Regions from separate parts of the Streptomyces sp. NPDC048590 genome, predicted to be linked through region 1. Evidence: riboswitches for the same ligand, from Rfam matches in the RefSeq annotation. Region 1 holds a riboswitch; each other region holds the start of a gene.
What was found. Region 1 has a riboswitch for cobalamin ahead of ACGFNN_RS22425 ((2Fe-2S) ferredoxin domain-containing protein). Riboswitches for the same ligand answer to the same signal wherever they lie in the genome.
Positions count from the first base shown of each region.

Region 2: it holds a riboswitch for cobalamin, as region 1 does, so the genes downstream of both, ACGFNN_RS23585 (energy-coupling factor ABC transporter permease) here and ACGFNN_RS22425 ((2Fe-2S) ferredoxin domain-containing protein) in region 1, are expected to answer to the same signal.
Region 3: it holds a riboswitch for cobalamin, as region 1 does, so the genes downstream of both, ACGFNN_RS32990 (ABC transporter substrate-binding protein) here and ACGFNN_RS22425 ((2Fe-2S) ferredoxin domain-containing protein) in region 1, are expected to answer to the same signal.
Region 4: it holds a riboswitch for cobalamin, as region 1 does, so the genes downstream of both, ACGFNN_RS11030 (ribonucleoside-diphosphate reductase subunit alpha) here and ACGFNN_RS22425 ((2Fe-2S) ferredoxin domain-containing protein) in region 1, are expected to answer to the same signal.

Region 1 is NZ_JBICWC010000007.1:346,584-351,720, reverse strand. Features, by position in the region: gene ACGFNN_RS22450 (zinc-dependent alcohol dehydrogenase family protein) at 1-164, opposite strand, end outside; gene ACGFNN_RS22445 (helix-turn-helix transcriptional regulator) at 421-1,317, shown strand; gene ACGFNN_RS22440 (plasmid stabilization protein) at 1,601-1,927, shown strand; gene ACGFNN_RS22435 (TetR family transcriptional regulator) at 2,170-2,757, shown strand; gene ACGFNN_RS22430 ((2Fe-2S)-binding protein) at 2,828-3,511, opposite strand; gene ACGFNN_RS22425 ((2Fe-2S) ferredoxin domain-containing protein) at 3,536-3,907, opposite strand; cobalamin riboswitch at 3,971-4,096, opposite strand; cobalamin riboswitch at 4,179-4,324, shown strand; gene ACGFNN_RS22420 (ABC transporter substrate-binding protein) at 4,354-5,137, shown strand, end outside.
Region 2 is NZ_JBICWC010000008.1:139,364-144,500, reverse strand. Features, by position in the region: gene ACGFNN_RS23605 (hypothetical protein) at 1-357, opposite strand, end outside; gene ACGFNN_RS23600 (energy-coupling factor ABC transporter ATP-binding protein) at 811-1,674, opposite strand; gene cbiQ (cobalt ECF transporter T component CbiQ) at 1,671-2,420, opposite strand; gene ACGFNN_RS23590 (energy-coupling factor ABC transporter substrate-binding protein) at 2,427-2,795, opposite strand; gene ACGFNN_RS23585 (energy-coupling factor ABC transporter permease) at 2,795-3,517, opposite strand; cobalamin riboswitch at 3,546-3,756, opposite strand; gene ACGFNN_RS23580 (hypothetical protein) at 4,123-4,662, opposite strand; gene ACGFNN_RS23575 (TOPRIM nucleotidyl transferase/hydrolase domain-containing protein) at 4,944-5,137, opposite strand, start outside.
Region 3 is NZ_JBICWC010000016.1:27,327-32,463, forward strand. Features, by position in the region: gene ACGFNN_RS32975 (UDP-N-acetylglucosamine 1-carboxyvinyltransferase) at 1-1,079, shown strand, start outside; gene ACGFNN_RS32980 (transposase) at 1,257-1,484, opposite strand; gene ACGFNN_RS32985 (N-acetylmuramoyl-L-alanine amidase) at 1,657-2,790, shown strand; cobalamin riboswitch at 3,141-3,336, shown strand; gene ACGFNN_RS32990 (ABC transporter substrate-binding protein) at 3,379-4,413, shown strand; gene ACGFNN_RS32995 (FecCD family ABC transporter permease) at 4,410-5,137, shown strand, end outside.
Region 4 is NZ_JBICWC010000003.1:603,445-608,581, reverse strand. Features, by position in the region: gene ACGFNN_RS11030 (ribonucleoside-diphosphate reductase subunit alpha) at 1-2,061, opposite strand, end outside; cobalamin riboswitch at 2,193-2,334, opposite strand; gene ACGFNN_RS11025 (GNAT family N-acetyltransferase) at 2,397-2,897, opposite strand; gene mctP (monocarboxylate uptake permease MctP) at 3,021-4,655, opposite strand; gene ACGFNN_RS11015 (DUF3311 domain-containing protein) at 4,652-4,906, opposite strand; gene ACGFNN_RS11010 (GntR family transcriptional regulator) at 5,083-5,137, opposite strand, start outside.

The DNA of each region.
Region 1 (5,137 bases):
TGCGGGTCGCCGATCGGCTCGAGACCACGCCAGGGCCACAGGTCGGACCCGCACACGCAGGAGACGGCCGTGCGGATGATCGCGTCGGTGGGTGTGAGGATCTTCGGGTCGTCCAGCGTCTCCAAGCGGACGTCGCCGGGGGCGTGGATCACTGCACCGCGCATGATGGTTCTTCCTTACGTACTGGAGGCCGGGCCGCTCGTGGCGGCCCGCGTGCTGCCGGGTCCGTGCGGGTGCGGGCGTGGAAGCCGTCCCCCTGCGTGGAGCCGGAGTGGCGTCCGGTCCTCCCTCACCGGCGAGGACACGGCTGGAACGCCACCTCATCCAGGTAACCGCCGTTCGGCATGTGCAGCCAGTCACCGTCGATGGGTGTACCGGCAGTACATCCCTCGGGCGCCCGGATGCACGTACGGTCGAAGGGTGGACAACCAGCAAGAGGTCCGCGAGTTCCTCACCTCGCGACGGGCAAGGATCACCCCCGAACAGGCAGGGCTGCCCTCGGGCACCCGGCGTCGCGTCCCCGGGCTGCGCCGCAGTGAGGTCGCCGCCCTGGCCGACATGAGCGTGGAGTACTACGCCAAGCTCGAACGCGGCAGTCTCGCGGGCGTCTCCCCAGCCGTCCTGGAAGCGGTGGCCCGGGCCCTCAGGCTCGACGACGCCGAGCGCGCCCATCTGCTGCATCTCGCGCAGGCCGCGGACGGCTCGGACTCCCTCAGCCGCCCCAGGCGCCGGCGCACGGCCCGGCAGTGGACCCCGCACCCGAGCCTCCAGTGGACGCTGGACGCGATCACTGCCGGACCCGCCTTCGTCCGCAACGGCCGCATGGACGTCCTGGCGGTGAACCCGCTGGCCCGCGCCTTCTACCACGATGTCTACGCCACCCCGCACAACCAGGAGAACCTCGCCCGCTTCACCTTCCTGGACCCGGCCGCGCGCCGCTTCTACCCCGACTGGGACCTCGCCGCCGACGTCACGGTGGCGATCCTGCGGACGGAGGCGGGCCGCAACCCTCACGACAAGGACCTCCACGACCTCGTCGGCGAGCTCTCCACCCGCGACGACGACTTCCGCACCCGCTGGGGCGCCCACAACGTCCGCAATCACGGAACCGGCACCAAGCGCTTCCGGCACAGCGCCGTCGGCGAGCTCACTCTCGCCTACGAAGGCCTGGAAATGGCCGCCGAGCCCGGCCTCACCCTCACCGTCTACGCCGCGGAACCGGGCTCACCGTCCGAGGAAGGCCTGCGCCTGCTCGCGTCCTGGGCCGCCACACAGGACGCTCGGACTCCCTCCTCGGCGGAACCGGCCACGGGCTGACGCGCCCGTCCGCTCACCGGAACGCGATTCATCACCCCGCCTTCCCACCGGGTACGCAGAGTGGCCGGGACGAACCCTGCGCCTCGGGCGAAGACATCAGTGCCGCGGTCTCACCGGGTCACCCGAGCGCGCGTCCCGGTGGGCATGCCGGGCCGGAGGGTGCCATGTTTCCGAACGTACCGGCCCGGCAACCCGGATGTACGGCGTACACCGCACCGGCGCGGCCGTCGAGCCGGGCCCGGACCGGGGCCCACGAGTCGAGGACGTACGAGGAGGGCACACCATGCCGGCAGGATCGAGCGCCAAGCGCGAGCGGCAGTACGAGCACGTGAAGGAGAGCGCGGAGAAACGCGGCACGTCCGAGAAGCGTGCCAAGGAGATCGCGGCCCGTACCGTCAACAAGGAGCGCGCACGGTCCGGTGAGTCGAGGACGGCGAGCAGGACATCCACGCGCGACCCGAAATCGGCCTCCCAGCGAGGCGGGGAACGCTCGCACAAGGGCGCTCAGGGGCGCACCAGGGACCAGCTGTACGAAGAGGCGAAGAAGAAGAACATCGAGGGCCGGTCCACGATGAACAAGGAGCAGCTCCTGAGGGCCGTCAGCCGTTGACCCGCGGTCACCGGCCAGTCTCACGCGGTGTGCTGTCACCCCGAACCGAAAGCGTGGCCCACACCTCACCGCACCGGCTTCGGAGCCCATGCACGGCGGCCGGCGGTTCCGGCTCCGCCCGGTCGATGAAGGGCCGAGGGGGGCCGACGCGCCGGTCCGTGTCGCCGTTGCTGCCGGTCCCGCCGTCTCCGGCCCCTCCGTGGCCGACGGCCTCCGAGGCACCCCGATACCCTCTCAAGGTGATGGAGCACGCCAGACCGGAGACACGAAAGCCCGCGAGCGGGGGCCGCAACGCGGCGGCCCGCAACCGCGCCGCGCTCATCGCGGCCGCCCGGGAGATCTACGCGGAGCACGGCCTCGACGCCCCGCTCTCCGCGATCGCGCGCCGGGCCGGGGTCGGTCAGGGCGTGCTGTACCGGCACTTCCCCGACCGCGAGGCGATCGCGACGGCGGTTCTGGAGGAGAACGTCCGCCAGGTCGAGCACGCCGCGGAAGCCGACGGTGCGGACCTGCCGAAGGTGCTCGGAGTCCTGACCTGGCACCTCATGGAATCCGCCGCGTTCCTCGGCGTCCTGCACGCCGACGGCAGGAGTGGATCCGCTCCCCAGCCCTACACCGTGGCGCTGTCCCTGAGGGTGGCTCGTGCACTGCACAGGCATCTGCCCGCGAACCATCCGCTCGCCGCGGAGGCCGACGACCTGATGATCGCCGTCGGCATGGTCTCCGGTGTCGTGACGGGGCCCACCCGCGAGCACCGCGGTCGCCGGGCCGAGGCGGCCTGGCGACTTCTCGGCGTCGAGGTGGGCCCGGTGCTCCCGTTCGAGGACTGAGCCGTACCGGACATGGCAGTACCCTCTCCGCACGGGAACACCCACCGAACCGACGCGGGTCCCTTCACGCTCAGGCGAGTACGCAGTCTCCGCACTTCGATCCCGCGGGTGCCCTGTAGTACAGGCAACAACTCCGGCGGCGGAACTCCAGGTCGGGACCGGTGATCGCGCCGGTGCCCTCCAGACGCCCCGTCTCCAGCAGGACGGCTGTGAGGTCGGTGAGTTGACGGCGTACGGCGGGCCGTGCCCTGAGGAGGGCGTGGGCCGCTCCGGCGAGCGCGGACGCCGAGTTGCCGTCCAGCAGCCGCGGAGCGACTTTCACCTCCAGCCCGTCCGCCAGTGCCAGCAGATGACGTGTCACCTGCGTGTAGAGGGCGCCGGGCGCAGCGTCCCCGAGCCGTTCGACGTACCAGCCGCCTGGCCGGGGCACGCGGAGTGACGGCCCGTCGTCGGATCGCTGCAGCCCCTCCAGGTCCAGGACGATTCCGTGCAGCACGAAGCACGCGAGGGCCGGGGACCAGAGACGCGCGGCGTGCCCGAGGTGGGCGATGGAGACGTCCACGCGTGGTTCGGTGGTGCGGTGGCGGCGGGCGACTGCCTCGGCGAGGTCGGCGAAACCGGCCTCGTAGGAATGTGCCGCCGCATGCCAGCCGTCGTCCCGTCCACCGGTGCGTAGGACGAAGAATCCACCGATGTCCGCTGCTTCACGAAGCGCGACGGTGACGTCGGCGGCCGAGGCACGCACATCGTCCACGGGTCGTGTCCTTCCGTCCACGGCTCAGGCGATTCCGCGCTGTCGCGGCGGTGTGACGGTGTAGAGGTCAAGTATCTCGGGCCTGGGTGCGACACCCGGCCCGCCGGCCCGCACCCAGGCGGCGATGTCCTCGGTGGCGCCCGGGTCGTTCACCAACCCCAGCCAGACGGGCCGGGCACCGGCGGCACGGCCCTCGGCGGAGGGCTGGACGACGATGACGTTGGCCTGCTCACAGATGTCCAGGCAGTCCGACACGCGTACCGGTACCTGGGCGCGCAGACGCGCGGTCTGTGCGTCGTGGTCGACGCCGGGCACCTTCGGGGTGCCGCAGCAGCAGTCACGGCAGACGACGACCCGGCAGGGGGCGCCGCTCGGCGGGATGGTGTTCGCGGGCATGCCGCATCGTTCCTCTCTCCCGGGGAGATCCGCCCCGGTGGTCCGTCGAGGAGGCGACCGCGTGAGTCTCCTGGCTCTCGGGTCGATGCTCGCGCCGCGCCTTCCCGCCCTCGCGGGCAGTGGTGTGTGTGCGGGACTCGCTCGCCGATCACAGTGGCGGGACCGCGCCGGATTTCCACCGGCTTCCTCGGACCGCCGTCGCCTTGTTCTCGGCCATCCTTCCATCCCGTGCGCCGGAACGTCAGCAGGGGCCGCTTTGACGGAAACCCAAGGGAACGTAATATCGCCAGGTCATTGCCGCGACGGGAGACAGGAAGCCGGTGCAAGTCCGGCACGGTCCCGCCACTGTGACCGGCGGTCGTCCCCATCGGACGCCCGCCGGAAGTCAGGAGACTGGCCTGTCGCGGGCCCGTACCGAGGAGCGCGGACTCCCCAGGAGGCTCTACATGTCGCTGTTCCCCCATGCCCGCCGGCGCCTGGCGGTGCGCGGCGCCGCCACTGCGGTCGCCGTGTCGCTGGCCCTGCTGACCGCCGGCTGCGGTTCGTCCGGCGAAACGGGCGCGAAGCCCGCGGCCACGGCGTCCTCACCGGAGGGGTTTCCGGTCACCGTCGAGAACTGCGGGGTGAGGACGACCTTCGACCGGCCGCCTTCCCGGGTGGTCACCATCCATCAGCACCCCGCCGAGCTGATGCTCGCGCTCGGGCTGAAGGACCGTATGGTGGGCACCGCCTTCCCCGATTCGGCCGCGCTGCCGGAGCTGCGGCAGGACTTCGAGGCGATACCGGAACTCGCCGAACGTGAACCCTCGTTCGAGAAGATCCTGGACGCCGAACCCGACCTCGTCTACGGCGGCTACGGCAGCGCCTTCGACGAGAAGGCAGGCCGCTCCCGCGAGGCGTTCGCGGACGCTGGTATCAATACCCACCTCAACCGCGAGTACTGCGGCAAGGACAAGGTGACCATGGCGGACACCTACGCCGAGGTCCGCACCATCGGCAAGATCTTCGGTGTCTCCGACCGCGCCGAGAAGCTGGTGGCCGACCTCGAGAACCGCGTCGGGAAGGCGGCTTCCGCCGTCTCGGACGAGGAGAAGGTGCCGGTCTTCGTCTACGACAGCGGCGACAAGAGCGCCTTCACGGCGGGCGGGAAGGGCCTGGGCACCGATCTGATCCGGCTGGCCGGCGGGGAGAACGTCTTCGGCGACCTGGACGAGGTCTTCGGGGACGTCT
Region 2 (5,137 bases), on a different contig from region 1:
CGGTCTGGGGGAGTGAGCCGCGGCCCCCGTCCCCGCACCGGCCGCCGGCACGGAGCCGTGACCGGCCGAACCGTCCACGGCGGCGCGTGACGGTGCCTCCGGGACCGGTGCGCCTGCGGAGCGATGCCGGTCGCGCGGGCGCAGGAGGCCGTTCGGGTCGGACCCCGGATGGAGCGTGCCGCAGGTGCCGCCGTACTGGCTCAGCGCCTCGCCCACGGAGGGTCCGTGCGCCCGGTCCTCGCGCAGGGAGGGCGCGGGCCCGTGAGTGGGGGCCTCGGCCGTCGAATCACCGGAGTGAGGGGCCAGGAGAAAGGCCAGGAGGAACGCGAGCACGAACCGGACTGCCGTCGTCCGCACTCTTCACCTCCTCCTGGATTTCACGTCTTCCGTCGGACGCTAACAGGCCGGAGTGCTTATGAAGTTAAGTCGATGTGAAGAGTCCGAAAGTCGCTCACGAACGAGTCGATTCCTGCGCCCGACGGCTGTGGCCTGCGCAGGCGTCGTCCGGTTGATTCTCACATTTCGAGATGCCTCGCATATGGGTGGTTCCTGCATATGCCGGTGGAACGGCAGTCTCTTGGTCGGTCAATGGTTCGACGAGGCGAATCGCCCGGCATTTCGCATGGTATTGAGCCATGGCGAATTGACGACATTCCCTGTCGCCGGTCGGCGCGGGGCGTGGAGACAAGTCATCGAGGGGGTACCGCCGGGGACGGGTGAGCGGTCCGCCGCTGACACTGAACCCTCGGGCCCTGAGCGCCGGGGAGCGAGAGGCGGCCGCCCGGCCCGGTGCCGAGGGCGCCTCGCACATCAGCGGCCCGCGTCAGGAAGGGCCACCGCCTCGGAGAGGTAACCCTCGGCCAGCTCCGCCGGCGTACGAGGGCCTGCCTCACCCGGAGCCAGCAGGCCCCGCTCGCGCAGCAGCTGCGCGGTCGCCACCCCCCAGGGCAGCCTGAGCCCCGCCTCGGTCAGGAGATCCGTACGGGCCAGCATCTCCGGTGCCGGCCCGGCACGGACGCCGGCCGGGGTGAGCAGCGCCGCGTCGTCGGCCCAGCGCAGTGCCAGGTCGACGTCATGCGTGGCCATCATGACCGTCGTACCGCTCGCGCGGAGTCCGCCGAGCGTGGCGAGCAGACGTTCCTGCCCGTCAGGATCCAGCCCGGCGGTGGGCTCGTCGAGGATCAGCATGCGCGGCCGCATTGCCACCGCCCCCGCGATCGCGGTCCGCTTGCGCTGCCCGTAGGACAGGAGGTGCGTGGGCCGGTCGGCCAGCGCGCCGATGCCGAGCGCCGTCAGCGCCTCTTCGACCCGGCCGCGCACCTCCGCGTCCGGCAGACCGAGGTTCAGCGGCCCGAACGACACGTCCTGGAAGACGGACGCTGCGAACAGCTGGTCGTCCGGGTCCTGCACCACCAGCTGAACGGTCGTCCGCAGTCGCGTCAGTCCCTTGCGGTCGTACGCGACCGGGATCCCCTCGACCGTCAGGCCGCCCTCGCTCGGGCGCAGTCCGCCGCTGAGCAGCCGCATCAGCGTGGTCTTCCCGCTGCCGTTCCTGCCGAGCAGCGCGAGAGCACGCCCTTCGCGCGCGTCGAAGTCGAGACCGCTGAGCACGCGCGGGCCGTCCTCGTAGGAGAACGAGGCGCCCCGCAGGGACAGCAGCGAGGAACCACTCATGGGAGCAGCCTTTCCAGGACGAAGGTCAGGGCGGCCACGGCCGCGAGGAGGCCGGCGCTCGCGGCCACGAACCGGACGGAGACGCGGGCCTCGGGCACCAGGACACGCAGGGTGCCGTCGTATCCGCGCCCGGCCAGCCCCGACTGGAGACGGGCGGCGCGGTCGAAGGCCCGGACGAACGCGGTGGCCCCGAGGCCGGCCAGTGATCTCCAGGTGGCTGCCCTGGTGGTGTGCCCGAGCCGGGCGGCCTGCGCCTCGCGGATCCTGCGCATCGCGTCCAGCAGCAGAAAGCTCATGCGGTAGGTCACCAGGGCGACGTCCACCACAGCCGCGGGCACACCCGCCCTGACCAGCCTGGGAAGCAGGTCGGACATCGGTGTGGTGAAGGCGAGGAGCAGGACGCCGAGTGATGCCGCGGAGGTCCGCAGCAGCAGCTCACCCGCCCGGACCGGTCCGCCCGGAGCGGGAGCGACGAGCCCGTCGGGGCCCCCGACCTGTACGAGCAGGGTCGCCGCACCGGTCACGCAGAACCCGAGCGGAATCCTGTACGCACGCCACAGTTGACGGGCACGCACACCCGCCGGCCCCAGAAGCACGGAGACCGCCGTGACGAGTACCAGTGCGGCACCGGGCCACGGAGGAAGCGAGATGGCCAGCACCGTGAGCCCCAGTCCGAGCACGGCCTTGTCGACGGGATGGCGGCGGCGCCAGCGACTGCTGTGCGCCGCCGCGTCGATCGGCAGCACGGAGGCTCAGGCCTCCTGGGCCGTGGACTCCTCGGCCCGCCCGGTCACGGCGTCGCCGTCCCGCCGGGCCAGGGCGAGCCGCTCGCCCTGACGGCGTCCGCGCCGTACACCGAAGTAGTAGGCGAGCACCCCGGCACCGAGAGCGGCCTGCAGCGCGAAGAGCGCCGACTCGATCTCGCCGGAGGGCGGCTCGTAGAGCGGGGAGAACCAGGGCTCGTAGTCGGGGTCGATCTCGGTGATCGCGGTCTCCGCCTGAGCGTCCGCCCCGGCGAAGGGCTCCTTCTCGCCGTCCCCCGAGCCAAGTACCAGGGGCAGGACGGCCAGTGCCGCCACCAGCAGGAGCAGCAGGCCGTTGATCTTCGTGTGCCGGTTCATCACGCCACCGCTTCCGTCTTCTCGTCTTCCGTCTTCACGTCCGCCTTGGCCCGGGCCCTGCCGCTGAGGAACACGCCGAGCCGGGTCAGATCACCCTTGCTCGACTGCACCAGAAGCCGCATGACCAGCACGGTCAGAAGTCCTTCGCTCACCGCGAGAGGAATCTGGGTGACGGCGAAGATGGAACCGAACTTCCCGAGAGCCCCGAGGAACCCGGTGCCAGGGTCGGGGAACGCGAGTGCCAGCTGCACGCTGGTGACGCAGTAGGTGGACAGGTCGGCGACGAACGCGGCGAAGAAGACCGCGACCATCAGTGATACGTCGAACCGGCGCAGCACCCTGTACACGGCGTAGCCCGCCCAGGGGCCGACGATCGCCATGGAGAAGACGTTGGCGCCCAGCGTCGTCAGGCCTCCGTGGGCCAACAGCAACGCCTGGAACAGCAGGGTGATCGTTCCCAGGACCGCCATGATGGGCGGCCGGAACAGTATGGCTCCCAGGCCGGTGCCGGTGGGATGCGAACAACTCCCCGTCACCGAAGGGATCTTCAGGGCGGACAGTACGAAGGTGAAGGCTCCGGAAGCCCCCAGGAGCAGTGTGCTCTCCGGGTTCTCGCGGACCTCACGGGTCAGTGACCGTACTCCGTGGACGACGAACGGCGCGGACGCGACACCCCAGGCGATCGCGTGCGCCGGAGGCAGGAAACCCTCGGCTATGTGCATGACTCAGAGACCCTCTCCAGCACCTCGTGGATGGTTGAAGTGCCTTGGCCGGTCTCCTGGCTTACGGGTGACACCGCCCGAACTCCGCCTTCCCGGGTCACAAGGACCCAGTGGCTGCCCGCGAGGGCCGGAGCCGGACTTCCCGATCACAGTGGCGAGGGCCGCACCGGCATCACACCGGATTTCCCGTTCACCAAGGCGTGGCGACAGTAGTGCCAGCCAGGGTGCGATGACAAGCGGGCCCACCCGCCCGCACCTGCGGACACGTCCGCGGGAGCGTCTGCGGGCGTGCCTGCGGACGGGCTCCGGCGGGCCCGGGGGCGGTGCCACGCCACGGCTGGGCGTCGCGGCTGTTCGACGCGTCCGCCGGCCTGTCGGGCCGCCCTCCTGTCGGTCGGCGAAGCGCGCCCGGTCGGTCGGATGCGCGAACCGGGCGGTGCGGCCGCCGTGCAGCCGTTACCGGCCGCGGGGAGCGGCAGTCCCGTTCAGCCGACTCAGCCGACTCAGCCGACTCAGCCGACTCAGCCGACTCAGCCGACTCAGCCGACTCAGCCGACTCAGCCGACTCAGCCGACTCAGCCGATCTCACTGGGCATCGGAAAGCGTCAGCCCAGCTCCGGGGTCGCGCGCAGTTCGACGGCCGGTTCCGAGCAGCCGTCCAGCTCGAGGACCACGAACTCGTTGAGACCCGCCCGCAGGAGCGGCCACGGCACGTAGAGGGTCCGTTGGGGTCCCCGCGTCTCCCAGTAGCGGCCCAGGCAGAAGCCGTTCACCCAGACGTATCCCTTGCCCCATCCGGGCAGCGCGAGATAGGTGTCCCCGGTGTCCGACAGCTCCAGGAAGCCCCGGTGGAACACCGGACCGGAGGAGGTGTCCGCGTCTCCGGACAGTGCGTCCCAGGGCACCCTGTCCGGGGTTCCGTGGTCCAGCGGGACGGCCCGGGCGGTCCAGCCGTGCAGCAACTGCTGCGTGTGGGAGACGCGCTCCACCCCCTTGCGGTCACCCAGCGCCACGCCGTAGTTGACCCTGCCCATGGACTCCACCAGGAGCTCCACACGCGCCTGTTCGGCGTCGACCCGGACACCCTCGACCGACTCGGCGCCGCCACGCTCCAGAACGCCCACGGGCTCACCGGACAGCCTCATCCGCGAGGCTCTCCAGGGCGTCGAACAGTGCCACCGATTCCGGCAGTTCGAGTGTCGCCGGGGGCAGCAGTGGCGCGGGGGGCTCGGGTTCGGGCAAGGGCTCTGTGGAGTAAGCAGGAACACACCCGACACCGCAGCCTTCAAAGGCGCGGTAGGCGGGGATCGCCGTCCTTCAGGGCGGCGAGGATGTCAATCCAGGCCACGCCGGGTGATGCGACATGGCCGAGCCGGATGCGGAGACGCGGGAGAAATGAGCGGATGCCGGCCCTGTTCCCGGTCGGTCAGAGACCGGCGAGCAGACCCGAGAGCGGCGCGGGGACCCGGTCGGTGCCGAGTGCCTCACCCAGGACGTGGCCGTACCGGATCTTGCGCCCCTTCTTCGTGCCGAGGAAGCGCCGCAACTGCTCCTGAGGTGAGCGCCCGCGCTGCGCCGGCTGGTTGAGGAAGGCCAGCAAGGGGCGGAGTTCCCCCTCCC
Region 3 (5,137 bases), on a different contig from region 1:
AGCTGGATCTCGCGTCCATCGACGCCGACGCCGCGCGCCGGACCCGCTCCATCATCATGTTCCTCGGCCCGCTGCTGCACCGCATGGACCGTTTCACACTGCCGTACGCCGGCGGCTGCGACCTCGGCACCCGCACCATCGAGCCGCACATGATCGCTCTGCGCCGCTTCGGTCTCGAGATCGCGGCGACCGACGGGCTGTACCACGCGCAGGTCGACCGCGAGGTCCGCCCCGGCCGCCCGATCGTCCTGACCGAGCGCGGCGACACGGTGACCGAGAACGCCCTGCTCGCCGCCGCCCGGCACGACGGCAAGACCGTCATCCGCAACGCGTCCTCCAACTACATGGTCCAGGACCTGTGCTTCTTCCTGGAGGCCCTGGGCGTACGCGTCGACGGCGTCGGCACGACGACCCTCACGGTGCACGGCGTCCCGGAGATCGACGTCGACGTCGACTACTCCCCCTCGGAGGACCCGGTCGAGGCGATGAGCCTGCTGGCCGCCGCCGTGGTGACGGAGTCGGAGCTGACGATCCGTCGCGTCCCGATCGAGTTCCTGGAGATCGAGCTCGCGGTCCTGGAGGAGATGGGCGTCGACTGCGACCGCACCGCCGAGTACGCCGCCGACAACGGCCGCACCCGGCTCGTGGACCTCACGGTCCGGCCCTCCAAGCTGGAGGCGCCGATCGACAAGATCCACCCGATGCCCTTCCCGGGCCTGAACATCGACAACGTGCCGTTCTTCGCGGCCATCGCGGCCTCGGCCCACGGCCAGACCCTCATCCACGACTGGGTCTACGACAACCGCGCCATCTACCTCACCGACCTCAACCGCCTCGGCGGCCGCCTCCAACTCCTGGACCCGCACCGCGTCCTGGTCGAGGGCCCCACCCGCTGGCGCGCCGCCGAGATGATGTGCCCGCCGGCACTGCGCCCGGCGGTGGTGGTCCTGCTGGCGATGATGGCGGCGGAGGGGACGTCGGTGCTGCGCAACGTGTATGTGATCAACCGCGGTTACGAGGAGCTCGCGGAGCGGCTGAACTCGGTGGGGGCGCAGATCGAGATCTTCCGGGACATCTGAGGGTCCTCGGAAAAGGCGCCGCCATACCCCTTCCGACCTGCATAAACGCGAGGCAGGAGGGGGCGTGGCGGCGCCTCTTTTCTGGGACTTCCGGTCGGAACCGAAGGCCGCCCGCGTTCACTTCGGACGTCGGCTCGCATCTCAGGACCCGCCGCTCCCCCGGTCGCCATAGTGGGGTCATGCCCTCCAACCCACAGCGCCCCGCACCCGCGCCGAGCGGCCTCTCGGACGCGGCCGCTGAGGATCTGTGCCGTCGTCGATGTCCGCGCGGCGCATCCACTTCCACAGCGTCATCGCGTGGACGCCGAAGTCGGCAGCCACCTGCTCGACAGTGACACCCGGACCACGATTCCTCGCGACCCGCACGACGTCCTCGCGGAACTCTTGGGGACAGGGCTTGGGCACAGCAGCATCGTTCCCACCTGCCTGACGAGGCAGGCCAGTTCAGATGTCACCCTTGCGTGCGGCAGACCCGGGAAGGTGGCGAACCGACCCTGGAGAATCGGAGATCCACTGCATAGTCTCCGACAAGCCCAATATTCATGGCTTGTCCACTCACTTCGGAGTCCCCGTGGCTATGCACGAGCATGAAGTCGACCGTCGCACCCTGTTCCGGGTCGGCCTTGGCACCGCAGTCGCTGCTGTCGTCGGCACGGAGGTGGCGTTCCCGGCCGCTGCCGGTGCGGCCCCCTCGCCGCAGTTCCCCTGGATCATCGACTGCGACAGCTGGGGTGCGCGGCCGCCGGTCAGTCCGGTCCAGATCGGCAGCAACACCACCAACAAGATCATCCTGCACCACATGGCGTTCCCCAATGTCACTGACTACTCCCGCGAGCACGCCATGCAGTTGGCGCGTGACTGCCAGGACCTTCACATGGACACCAATGGCTGGGCGGACACCGGCCAGCACTTCACCGTCAGCCGTGGCGGCCATGTCCTCGAGGGTCGCCACCGCAGCCTGGAGACCCTCGTCACCGGCGAGCACCAGGTGACCGCCGCCCACTGCCCGGGAGAGAACGGCAACGCCATCGGGATCGAGAACGAGGGCACCTACACCACCGAGACCCCGCCGGCGGCGCTGGTGGACTCGCTGGTGGAACTGTGTACCGCGGTGTGCAGGCAGTTCGACCTGAATGCGTGGGACATCTTCGGCCACTGGGACTTCCGCCTGGGCACCGACTGCCCAGGTGTCGCGTTCTACCGGCTTTTCCCCGGGATCCGCCGGCGAGTGATGCAGTCCATGAACGTATCGCCCGCCGCCGCACCCGCACGGCGCTGGCCGGACATCTGGCGGTTCGTCGACAGTCAGGTGGTACGGGTCGCCCAGTACCTGCTGGTGAACGCCGGTTACAGCGACCTGCCCATCGACGGTGTGTTCAGTACCGACATGAACGAGGTCGTCGCCGACTTCCAGACCAGTCGGGGCATCGCCGTCACGCCTGACGCCACCTTCGACACCCCCACCTGGGAAGCGCTGGCCCCCACTCTGGACAAGGGCGCCTCCGGACTTCCCGTTCAGGCCGTGCAGTATCTGCTCGCCATCAAGGGCTATGCGGACACCGTCAGCATCACGGGCGCCTACGACCACAGCACCAAGAAGGCCGTGCAGGACATGCAGCGTCTGCACAACCTGCACCCCAACGGCAAGATCGACCTCAGCACATGGTGCGCGCTGGTCGGCGGAACCGTCCGCGAGACCCTCACCCGCTGAGCGCTCTCCGGCCCGGCCGGCGGGTGGGATGCCTGTCGCGGGAACCGGCTCCAAGGTCCGCGTCGCGGTCCGGAGCGCCTGCACCAGGGTCGGCTTGTGCGACAACCGCGCAAGATGATCTTCGAGAGGCTGTCTGAGCAGCCTCGGACAGAACGCCGATCCCCTCCTGACCCGCATCTACGCGAGTCAGGAGGGGATTCGTCGGCATCTGTGGGACTCCTCCGGGACGTTGGGTCGGGATCACCGAATCCGACCCAGCGCCTGAGGCCGTTACCGCCACGTCCCATCAGACCGTACCCCCAGCACAACGGGCGGTTCGGGCCGCGCTGGCAGGACGTGGTACTTTCCGGACGCCAGTCGAACTCGTGAGCGTAGAGGTACACGTGCACGGGTCAGGGAATCCGGTGAGAGACCGGAACTGACGCGCAGCGGTAAGGGTGACAGGCGGGACAGAAGCCACTGGATGCAGGCCACGGCCGGGTCCGGGAAGGCGTTCCGCCGGGGTGATCCCGAGTCCGAAGACCTGCTGGCGACCTGATCGTCCGCACGGACCCCGCGTATGGGTCTGACGCCTAGGAAGCCGCCACCGTGCACCTGTCACGTCCCACCCGCTGTTCCGTCCTGCTCCTGACCGGGGCCCTGCTGCTTACCGCGTGCGGTTCCGGCTCCGGCTCCTCCGCCAAACCCGCAGGCACCGGGAGCCAGGGCGTGACCTTCGACAACTGCGGGCGGAAGGTGACGGTCGAGGACGCGCCGAAGCGGGCCGTGTCGCTGAACCAGGGCACCACCGAGATCCTGCTCTCCCTCGGTCTGGCAGACCGCATGGTGGGCACGGCCACCTGGACCGATCCAGTCATGAAGGGACTGGAGAAGGGCGACGGCGAGGTGCCCCGGCTCGCCGACAACCAGCCGTCGTTCGAGAAGGTCCTGGCCACCGAACCGGACTTCGTGGCGTCCTCCTTCGCCTCCACCCTGGGCAAGGGCGGAGTGGCACCGCGCGAGAAGTTCGAGGAGCTCGGCGTGCCGACGTATCTGTCGCCCGCCGACTGCGAGGGCAAGGACAACAGCGGTGATGGCGACGGCGCACGGACGAAGCCGCTGACCATGGAGACGGTCTACCGTGAGGTGCGGGAACTGGCCCGGGTCTTCCGGGTGGAGGATCGGGGTGAGCAGTTGGTCGAACGGCTGAAGAGCCGGGTGACCAAGGCCACGTCCGGGATCCGCGCCGAGGACACCACTGTCCTGTACTGGTTCGCGAACCAGGAGTCCCCCTACATGGCGGGCTGCTGCGGCGCGCCCGGCATCATCACCAACACGCTCGGTGCGAAGAACGTCTTCGACGACACCAAGCAGGAATGGCCCCAGATCAACTGGGAGACCGTCGCCGACCGCGACCCCGACGTACTCGTCATCGGCGACCTCACCCGCAAGTCGCAGACCGCCGAGTCGGCGGCCAAGAAGATCGCGTTCCTGGAGTCGAATCCGGCGACGAAGAACATGAAGGCGGTGAAGGACAAGCGGTACGTGCTGCTCAGCGGGCAGGCCATGAACCCGACGATCCGTACGGTCGAGGGCGTGGAGAAGGTGGCCGCTGCGATGCGCGCGTACGGGCTCGGCGGATGACCACCGCCCTGCGGTCCTCCCCCGTCCGCCCGACTCGGGGCGGCGCCGCCGGGGTGCTGCGCCTCGTGGCCGGCCTGTCCGGTGGGCTGGCGGTGCTCGCCGTGTCCGTCGCCGTGGCCATCACCATCGGCCCGGCGGACATCGGCGTGGGCGACGTCTGGTCGGTGGTCGCCTCCCGTCTGGGCTGGGGCGCGACGGAGTTGACTCCGATCCGCGAGGGCATCGTCTGGAACCTGCGGCTGCCGCGTACCCTGCTCGCCGCGGTGTGCGGCGCCGGACTCGCGGTGTGCGGCGCGGTGATGCAGTCACTGCTGCGCAACCCCCTCGCCGACCCCTTCGTCCTGGGGGTCTCCTCGGGGGCGTCGACCGGCGCCGTCACCGTGATCGTCCTCGGTGCCGGCGGCGGTGTCCTGTCCGTCTCCGGCGGCGCGTTCCTGGGTGCGGTCGGTTCGTTCGCGCTGGTGCTGCTGCTCAGCCACACACTCGGAGGGACGACGGACCGGGTGGTGCTGTCCGGGGTGGCGGCCATGCAGTTGTTCTCCGCTCTGACCTCGTTCGTGGTGACGACGGCGGCCGACGCGGAGACCACCCGGGGCGTGCTGTTCTGGCTGCTCGGCTCGCTCAGCGGGGCCGGCTGGACCGAGGTGGGACTGTGCGCGGCCGTCCTGGCGCTCGCCCTTGTGGTGTGCCTGGGCCATGCCCGCACCCTGGATGCCTTCGCCTT
Region 4 (5,137 bases), on a different contig from region 1:
CACGTCCTCGGGGATCCAGGCGAAGCCCTGCACGGAACCGCTGGCCTCGCGCAGCGCCTCACGGGTACGGGCGTCCCACACGCCGAGCCTCTTCAGCTCGTCCACCAGGTAGCCGTTCACCTGGAGGAACTCACCGCTGAGCGTCTCGCGCTTGAACAGGTTGGACACCTGCGGCTCGATGCACTCGTACACCCCGGCGATCGAGGCGATCGTCGCCGTCGGCGCGATGGCGAGCAGCAGCGAGTTGCGCATACCGGTCTTCGCGACCCGGGCGCGCAGCGCGTCCCAGCGCTCCGGCCAGTTCAGCTCGGTGTCGTAGTGGTCGGGGTGCAGCACACCGCGCGCGGCACGCGTCTCGGACCAGGCCGGCAGCGGGCCGGACCTTTCGGCGAGGTCGCAGGAGGCCTCGTAGGCGGCGAGCATGATCCGCTCGGAGATCTTCGTGGAGAGCGCGCGGGCCTCGGGGGAGTCGAAGGGCAGCCGCAGCTGGAAGAAGACGTCCTGGAGACCCATCGCGCCGAGACCCACCGGCCTCCAGCGGGCGTTGGAACGGCCCGCCTGCTCGGTCGGGTAGAAGTTGATGTCCACGACCCGGTCGAGGAAGGTCACCGCGGTGCGGACGGTGGCGTCCAGCCGCTCCCAGTCGATGGAGCCGTCGGCCACGAAGGCGCCCAGGTTGACCGAACCCAGGTTGCAGACGGCGGTCTCGCCGTCGTCGGTGACCTCCAGGATCTCCGTGCAGAGATTCGAGGAGTGCACGACCCGGCCCGGCTCGGCGGTCTGGTTCGCGGTGCGGTTGGACGCGTCCTTGAACGTCATCCAACCCTGGCCGGTCTGCGCGAGGGTGCGCATCATCCGGCCGTACAGCTCACGTGCCGGAAGCGTCCTGCGGGCCATGCCCTTCGCCTCGGCGGCGCGGTAGGCCGCGTCGAACTCGTCGCCCCAGAGGTCGACCAGCTCGGGGACGTCGGCCGGGGAGAACAGCGACCAGGTTCCGTCCGCGTCGACCCGGCGCATGAACTCGTCCGGGATCCAGTGCGCGAGGTTCAGGTTGTGCGTACGCCGCTGGTCCTCGCCGGTGTTGTCGCGGAGCTCCAGGAACTCCTCGATGTCCGCGTGCCAGGTCTCCAGGTAGACGGCCGCGGCGCCCTTGCGCCGACCGCCCTGGTTGACCGCCGCGACCGAGGCGTCCAGCGTCTTCAGGAACGGCACGATGCCGTTGGAGTGCCCGTTGGTGCCCCGGATCAGCGAGCCGCGCGCCCGGATGCGGGAGTACGACAGACCGATGCCGCCCGCGTGCTTGGAGAGCCGCGCCACCTGGTGGTAGCGGTCGTAGATGGAGTCCAGCTCGTCGTTGGGGGAGTCCAGCAGATAGCAGGACGACATCTGCGGGTGCCGGGTGCCGGAGTTGAACAGCGTGGGGGAGGAGGGCAGGTAGTCGAGCCGGTTCATCAGGCCGTACAGCGCGGCGACCTCGTCCAGGGCGCGCTCGGAGTCGTCCTCGGCGAGCCCGGCGGCCACCCGCAGCATGAAGTGCTGCGGGGTCTCGACGACCTGCCGGGTGATCGGGTGGCGCAGCAGGTACCGGCTGTACAGCGTCCGCAGCCCGAAGTAGCCGAAGCGGTCGTCCGCGGCGTCGGCCAGCGCGCCGTCGACCAGGGCGTCGAGGGCCTTCGCGTGCAGCGAGACGAACTCGGCCGTGCGGTCCGCGATCAGGCCCTCGCGGTGGCCCACGGCGACGGAGGCCGAGAAGGAGACCGCGCCCTGGCCGGCCGCCTCGTCCGCGACGGTCAGGGTCAGGAGCCGCGCCGCCAGCCGGGAGTAGGCAGGGTCCTCAGAGATCAGACCGGCGGCGGCCTCGGTCGCCAGCTCGCGCAGCTCCGCCTCGTCCGCCCGGGCGCTGCGGCCGCGCAGGGCGGCGGCGGCCACCCGTCCGGGGTCGGTGTCGGGCAGATCGGCGGTGAGAGCGGTCAGGGTCCGCAGAAGCGCGGTACCGGGCGCGTCGGTCGTGAGACCTTCGGATTCCGCTGCTGAAACCGGATCGGCAGGCGCGATGGTCACTGGGGCTTTCCCTCGCTCGGCTCGGGGCCTGCGGGAGCGGGGCAGCCGGACACGGCGAGGCACGGGGCAGCGCGGCGCGCGGCGTCCACCGGCCTTCCGCGAGGCCCGGACGTCTCGTCGCCCGGTTCGGTCGAGCCGGGCGCGCTGTCGACAGGTCCTCGGACTTCACGGGTGTGCGCAGGCACACCGCCACACCGTTGCGGGACAGTTCCGGATTCACACCGGATTCCCCTGTGACGACAGCGAGGTCGAGCATACATGTGGGGGCTGCTGGTTTGAGCAGCCCCCACATCTTGTGTCGCGCGATCAGAGATCGAGAATCTTGTGTCGCGCGATCAGAGATCGAGTTGGTAGGTGAGGAGCGCCGGACGCCCCGGAAGCGGGTTCCAGTCCCGCTCGGGAGTCCGTACGAAGCCGAGGCGGGCGTAGAGGCGATGGGCGCCGAGCATGGCCGGATGCGTCGACAGGACGATCCTGGACAGCCCGGCGGCGCGCGCCCGCTCGACGCAGGCCCGCACGAGCGCCTCGCCGGTGCCCCGGCCGCGGGCCCCGGAGGCCACGGCCAGCATCCGGAACTCGGCCTCGCCACTCCGTGCGATGTCGGCCCAGGGGCTGCCGGGCGGGACATAGGTCACACCTCCCAGCAGCCGCCCGCCGGCATCGGAGGCGGCGAGAACCTCCGCCTCGGCCGCCCGCCGGCCGATCGCCCGGAGCTGCTCCAGGTAGGGGTCCTCGTCGCCGAAGTCCAAGAGCCCGTCGCCGAGGTAGGCCTGGGCCGTGATCTCGCCCAGTTCCTCGTACCGAGAGGGCCCGACCGGCCCGATCGAAACGTCCATGGCCGCCAGTCTCGCGCGTCGTTCCGGATCCGCGCCCGGATTTCCGCCGTTCCCGGGCGGGCCCGCACATGGGACGGCCCCGACGGGAACTCGCTCCCGCCGGGGCCGTCCCGGGACCGGGGGTCAGTGACCGCCGGGCGCGCCCGCCGTGGCCGGCGGGAGCTCCGCCTTGACGCCGGGGTCGCCGATGTCCGCCGTGTAGTCGGACGGCGAGGTCTCGTCCACACCGGCCGGTGCCTTGGCCGCGTTCAGCACGAAGGTCAGCACGACCACCACGATGACGTTCAGCACGAACGCGGTGAGGCCGATGTAGCCGATCTCGCCGATGCCGGGGATCTCCTTCGAGGAGCCGCCGAAGTGCTTCTGGGTCGGGCTGGCGACACCGTAGGCGGCCACCGTGCCGTAGATCATGCCGACCGCCCAGCCGGCGATCAGCGCCCAGCGGTGGAACCAGCGGGTGAACAGACCGCCCACCAGGGCCGGCATGGTCTGGAGGATCCAGATGCCGCCGAGCAGCTGGAAGTTGATCGCCACGGTCTTGTCCATGGTGAGGACGAAGGCGAGCGCGCCCACCTTGACCAGCAGCGAGACCAGCTTGGAGACCTTGGTCTCCTGCTCCGGTGTCGCGTCGGGCTTGAGGAAGTCCTTGTAGATGTTGCGGGTGAAGAGGTTCGCCGCGGCGATCGACATGATCGCGGCCGGGACCAGCGCGCCGATTCCGATCGCGGCGAAGGCCACACCCGCGAACCAGTCCGGGAACATGTTCTCGAACAGCTGCGGGATCGCGAGCTGACCGTTGTCCACCTTGATCCCCGCGGCGATCGCCATGAAGCCGAGCAGGGCCAGCAGGCCCAGCATCAGCGAGTACAGCGGCAGGATCGTGGTGTTGCGCCGGATCACCTCACGGCTGCGGCTGGAGAGCGTCGCCGTGATCGAGTGCGGATACATGAAGAGGGCGAGTGCCGAGCCCAGCGCCAGAGTGCCGTAGACCCACTGGCCGGACGCACCGGGTGCGAGTCCCGCCACCGGTTTGCCGGCCGCGTCGTTCATCGCGGAGAACTTCTCGTTGGCCGCGGAGAAGATGTCGTCGAACCCGCCGAGCTTGATCGGGATGTAGATGATGGCGACGGCGATGACCAGATAGATCAGGCCGTCCTTGACGAACGCGATGAGCGCGGGCGCCCGCAGCCCCGAGGAGTATGTGTACGCGGCGAGCACGGCGAACGCGATGAGCAGCGGCAGGTCCTTGATGAACCAGTGCGTGTTCTCGCCGCCGCCCACGCCCATCACGTCCAGTACGGCCTGGATTCCGACCAGCTGGAGCGCGATGTACGGCATCGTGGCGAGGATGCCGGTGAGGGCGACCGCCAGCGAGAGCCCCTTCGAGCCGAAGCGGCCGCGGACGAAGTCCGAGGTGGTGACGTACCCGTGCTTGTGCGAGACGGACCACAGCCGGGGCAGGAAGGTGAAGATCAGCGGGTAGATGAGGATCGTGTAGGGAACGGCGAAGAAGCCCGCCGCGCCCGCCGCGTAGACCGCCGCGGGCACCGCGACGAAGGTGTACGCGGTGTAGAGGTCACCGCCGAGCAGGAACCAGGTGACCCAGGTGCCGAACGATCTGCCGCCGAGGCCCCATTCGTCGAGGCTGGCCTCGTTCTCGGCCTTGCGCCAGCGCGCGGCCATGAAGCCGATGACCGTGACGGCCAGGAAGAAGAAGATGAACACGGCGAGTGCGACGCCGTTCACGCCGTCCTTCATGCGGAAGCACCCCCCTTGCGGGCGCGCTGGTCACGCTGCCACAGCACGTACGCGATCATCGTCAGCGAGGTGGAGATGAGGACCCACAGCATCTGGTACCAGTAGAAGAACGGGATGCCGATGAAGGTCGGATCGACCTTCGAGTACGAACTCACCCACAGCATCGCTACGAACGGCGCGATCAGGCAGAGCGCGATCACCACCCTGACAGGTGTCACGGTCGGTGGTTTCGTAGATGTTTCATCTGACATGCGGTGTCCGTCCCCTCGCTGATCACCTGGTGTAATGCGCAGGAAATCTAGGCGAGAGCTCCGGCCACCGTCACCCCCCGTCCGCATTGCGGTCCTGCAACGTTCCGGTGTCGCCCGATATGACTGATCCCCCTGCTGGAACAGGGGGATCGGCGACGCGGAGGAGCCGGAGGATCTCAGTCGGCGGGACGCTTCAGACGGGCGACGAACTTGTACCGGTCGCCCCGGTAC